2 regions of the Virgibacillus sp. CM-4 genome follow, and region 2 is predicted to be linked to the other one. Evidence: a T-box and tRNA genes for the amino acid it is inferred to sense, from the RefSeq annotation. Region 2 holds a T-box; the other holds one or more tRNA genes.
What was found. A T-box is a leader RNA that pairs with one kind of tRNA and senses whether it is charged. The one in region 2 lies ahead of glyQ (glycine--tRNA ligase subunit alpha), so its partner is inferred to be a tRNA-Gly.
Positions count from the first base shown of each region.

Region 1: it encodes a tRNA-Gly, which carries the amino acid that the T-box ahead of glyQ (glycine--tRNA ligase subunit alpha) is inferred to sense. The anticodon was not compared.

Region 1 is NZ_AUQA01000007.1:109,513-111,929, reverse strand. Features, by position in the region: gene M948_RS39350 (ABC-ATPase domain-containing protein) at 1-828, opposite strand, end outside; tRNA gene M948_RS39345 (tRNA-Gly) at 994-1,067, opposite strand; gene dat (D-amino-acid transaminase) at 1,358-2,233, shown strand; gene M948_RS39335 (DNA topology modulation protein) at 2,357-2,417, shown strand, end outside.
Region 2 is NZ_AUQA01000006.1:289,148-291,564, forward strand. Features, by position in the region: gene M948_RS42845 (YqzL family protein) at 55-195, shown strand; gene recO (DNA repair protein RecO) at 244-987, shown strand; T-box leader at 1,040-1,208, shown strand; gene glyQ (glycine--tRNA ligase subunit alpha) at 1,335-2,213, shown strand; gene glyS (glycine--tRNA ligase subunit beta) at 2,215-2,417, shown strand, end outside.

The sequences.
Region 1 (2,417 bases), on a different contig from region 2:
TCGGCCATCGCCCGCTACATGCGAATAAACACCACGTTCAATTGCTTGAAGTAGTGTACTCTTACCATGATAGCCACCGCCAACAATTAATGATATACCTTTTTCCACGGCCATTCCTTTTATCGGTTCATCTGTATGAGGAATTTCGATTTCCACTTGGTTTTCTGCAGGACTTTGAAATGGTACAGCTTTTTTTAACGGGCGATTACTTATACCGCTCTCTCTTGGTAAAATGGAGCCATTTGCTAAAAATGCAACCCAATTATTTTCCTTCATTTGCTGACGAACCGCATCTTGTTGATCTGCCAATTTGATGGCTTGATTAATTGCTTCATCTTTTAACGTATACACGGAATTCCTTATAATCGATGGTAATGCTTGGCTAAATAATTTCTCTGCTTCTTTCCCATTAATCTTCCTTCCATTGGCTGGCAATCCAACAGAAATACAAATAACAATTGATTGTGTCGTAATTTGTACAGCACTTCGTTCCAATATTTCTTGTCCTGGACGATCGAATAGAATCAATCCACTCTTACCAGAACCTTTTATAAATGAAGCTTCATTAGTCACTGCTTCCCCTATTATTCTTCCGAAAGCGTCTTCTGTAGCAATTTTTCTAGAAGTAGTCTCCAACCATTCTGGATAAACATATCGCTTACGCTTAGGGATCGTTATGCGTAATTTAGAAGGAGTGGCAAAAGGGTCTCCTTGGACATAATCAATATCTAAATCGTAGTTTTCATGTTCGTAATGATCTTGAATACTTTTATAAGCCTTATAACCTTTATTATCAATTCGCTTTAATATAGACAATAATTTCTTCATATAATCACCTCAAGTAGCCAAGTATAGTCGTTTCAACGTAATATTCTACGTCCAAGATTGTACATGCTTAACTTACATAAGTAAAACAACTTTAGTTTTCTAAATAAATTAAAAACGCAATACTTCGTACCTTCCATTACGAAATACTGCGTTAAGACATATGTATGGAGCGGGTGAAGGGAATCGAACCCTCGTCATCAGCTTGGAAGGCTGAGGTTTTACCATTAAACTACACCCGCAATGTATGTAAAAATTATTTATCATTTTTTCGAACGCAGTGTTAATTATAGCAATTAGGTTTTACGAAATCAAGAGGTTTTTTAATTTTTTTCGACAAAAATTTAATAAAATAATAACAAAGCTTACAGCTATTTAAAAAATATTTCTTTTTTCTACTGTTTTCCCCCTAGAGGCAGGTATTACTCCTTTTAGACGCTCGTTCTAAAAGTTTGAATTTCCAATGAGAAAGGATTTACATTGTGTTTTAGAAGTTATAGAATAGTCATAAGTTTTAGGGAGGAGAGAGAGAATGGCTATTTATCCAATTGTATTAACACAGCAAACATTTACTCATCAAGATAATTTAACCTATCCATTTGAAGAACGTGGATTACAATTTGGAGATGGTATATATGAAGTAATCCGTATATATAATGGTTCATACTATTTACTGAATGAACATGTTGATCGTTTGTTTCGTTCGCTAGATGCAGTAAAAATTAAACTTCCTGCTACGAAAGAGGAAATTACAGATTTGTTACTCCATTTATTAGAAAAGAATGAAATGACATCCGATGGGAAAGTATATTTACAAGTAACGCGCGGATCTGCTCCAAGAGATCATGTATTTCCTGCCGATGTACCAGCAAACTTGTATGCGTATGTACAAGATTTACCTCGTCATCTAGAAAACCTTCAAAAAGGAGTCTCTTCTATTACGGAGCCAGATGTGCGCTGGGAGAATTGTTATATAAAAAGTTTAAATCTGTTACCTAATGTACTTGCCAAGCAAGAAGCAAAAGAACAAGGCTGCTATGAAGCTATCTTACATCGTGATGACCTTGTAACTGAATGCAGCTCATCAAATATTTATATAGTAAAGAACGGCGTTATTTACACGCACCCAGCAACCAACCGAATCTTACATGGTTGTGTTCGTATGCGCGTTGAGAAGTTCGCAACCGATCTTTCTATTTCTTTTAATGAAAGTGGCTTTACCAAAGATGATCTGTTTGATGCAGATGAAGTTTTCTTGTCTAGTAGCACTTCTGAGGTTATGCCTGTCATCCGAATTAATCAAAAACAAATTCAAGATGGTACACCTGGGCCGATAACTCGTAAATTACAACAAGAATATGAACGTGATGCGAATATAACAGAAAACAATATAACGCATTCCCTTTAATTTATCGAAAAAGCACCTTGCATCATTTGTGAGGTGCTTTTCTATTAATTGCGATTAATGGAAACCCCCACTGTAAAGATACTTAATTAAATTCAGTTTTTCCCGTTTAGGAGGTTTTACTTCATGAAGAGAATAATGATTATTGGTAGCGGAGGTTCTGGTAAGTCAACGTTAGCAAAACAAT
Region 2 (2,417 bases):
TGATTCTAAGTAGTAAGTTACATTTTCAAACATTAAAGAAAGGTGGGTTTTCTTGTGATTGATTTAACCTGGAAATTATTCAGCCAAACAGGAAACATTGAAACCTATTTATTGATGAAAGAGTTAGAAAATGAACGGAAAAATGAAGTAACCCAGCATGAAGGTCAAAAAATAACACCATTAGATACCAATTAGTAAAGAATTGAAAACGTGTAAGAATAGATGAGGCAAAGGTGAATCTATGTGCTTGAAAAAATAGAAGGTATTGTATTAAAGACAAATGACTATGGGGAAACGCATAAAATTGTCACGATATATAGTAAGAAATTAGGTAAACTTTCCGCCATCGCTCGTGGTGCAAAAAAACCGAAAAGTCGAATGGCTGCCGTAACGCAGCCATTCATCTATGCACAATTCTTTGTTTATGTTAATAGTGGCTTGAGCACTATCCAACAAGGGGAAGTTATTGATTCATTTCGAAAAATCCGAGAGGACATCATTAAAACGGCATATGCTGCATATATTATTGAACTTACGGATAAGTTACTGGATGACAAAAAGCCAGATCTAACTATATTCCATCAATTGCATGAAACCATGACTTGGATTGCTGAAAATGAGGAACCTAGTATTCCCATGATGATGTATGAATTAAAACTATATGCAAAAGGTGGGTTTGCGCCATTAGTAAGTCGTTGCAGTAATTGCGGCAATCGGAATTCTCCGTTTGTATTTTCGATTACTGAGGGTGGGTTGCTCTGCAGGGAATGTAGAAGAATGGATCCGGAAGCCATCCCGTTACCTAATGCTGTAGCTAAATTATTACATATTTTTGCAACAGTTAACTTACAGCAGGTGGGAACTATTTCGATTAAAAACGAGAATAAACGCTTGTTACGTCAACTGTTAGATGCTTATTATGATTATTATGGCGGCTATTTTATCAAGTCACGGAAATTTTTAAATCAACTGGATTTATTAAAATAAGTTGACATGACAAGGATAAATGACGTATTATTTGTACATAAAATGATACGATAACATTGCTGTGAAAAAGAAAAGTACCTTTTGTATCCTTGTAAAGCGAGTCCAGATTGGTGAGAGCTGGATGATGGAACAAAGGGGAAGGGCGCTTTGGAGCAATGCAAATAAAGTGGCTCTTTAAGAGAGCAAATAGGGTGGAACCGCGGTTGATCCCCGTCCCTATGTCCCGTTTAGAGACATAGAGACGGGGATATTTATTTGCAAAGAGCAGTTTCTCTAAGGGTTCATTCACCTTATAGGTGAAATAGCTGCTGAGAAGCGAATAATTCGTAATGGAGGATATGTGATTAATGACTATTCAAGAAATGATATTAACATTGCAAAAACATTGGTCTGAACAAAATTGTATTATTATGCAGGCGTATGATGTAGAAAAAGGAGCAGGGACAATGTCTCCAATGACATTATTACGTAGTCTTGGACCAGAGCCTTGGAATGTTGCTTATGTGGAACCTTCAAGACGGCCTGCAGATGGTAGGTATGGTAATAACCCTAACCGACTTTATCAGCATCATCAATTTCAAGTAATTATGAAGCCTTCTCCTGATAATATCCAAGAACTATACCTTGAATCCTTGAAAAAATTAGGTATTAATCCACTTGAACATGATATTCGGTTTGTGGAGGACAATTGGGAAAACCCTACTCTTGGCGCTGCTGGTCTGGGCTGGGAAGTATGGCTAGATGGAATGGAAATTACTCAATTCACCTATTTCCAACAAATAGGGGGCTTAGAAGCGAATCCTGTGGCAGTAGAGCTTACGTATGGCATTGAACGGCTTGCATCTTATATCCAGGATAAAGAAAATGTCTTTGATTTGGAATGGACGACAGGTGTAACCGTAGAGGATATCTTTTATCAACCAGAATACGAGCATTCGAAATATACATTTGAAGAATCAAATACAGAAATGCTATTTGACTTATTTACAAAATATGAAAAGGAAGCGAAAGAAACGATGGATAAGGGTTTAGTATTCCCGGCATATGACTATGTTTTAAAATGCTCCCATACGTTTAACCTCCTAGATGCAAAAGGTGTTATATCCGTTACAGAGCGTACTGGATATATAACTAGAATTCGTAATCTAGCTCGTAGTATAGCGAAAGCTTACGTTGCAGAAAGAGAACGTCTTGGTTTCCCGATGTTGCAAAAGGAGGAAAAATAAAATGACAAAAAATGCATTATTTGAAATTGGCTTAGAGGAATTACCAGCGCGGTTTATTGATGATGCAGAATCGCAGTTGAAAGAAAAGACAGAAGCTTGGTTACATGATTTACGAATTTCATATGAGCAAATACGATCATTTTCTACGCCAAGGCGATTAGCGGTTATGATTAAAGGTGTGGCTGAGGAACAGACAACGATAGC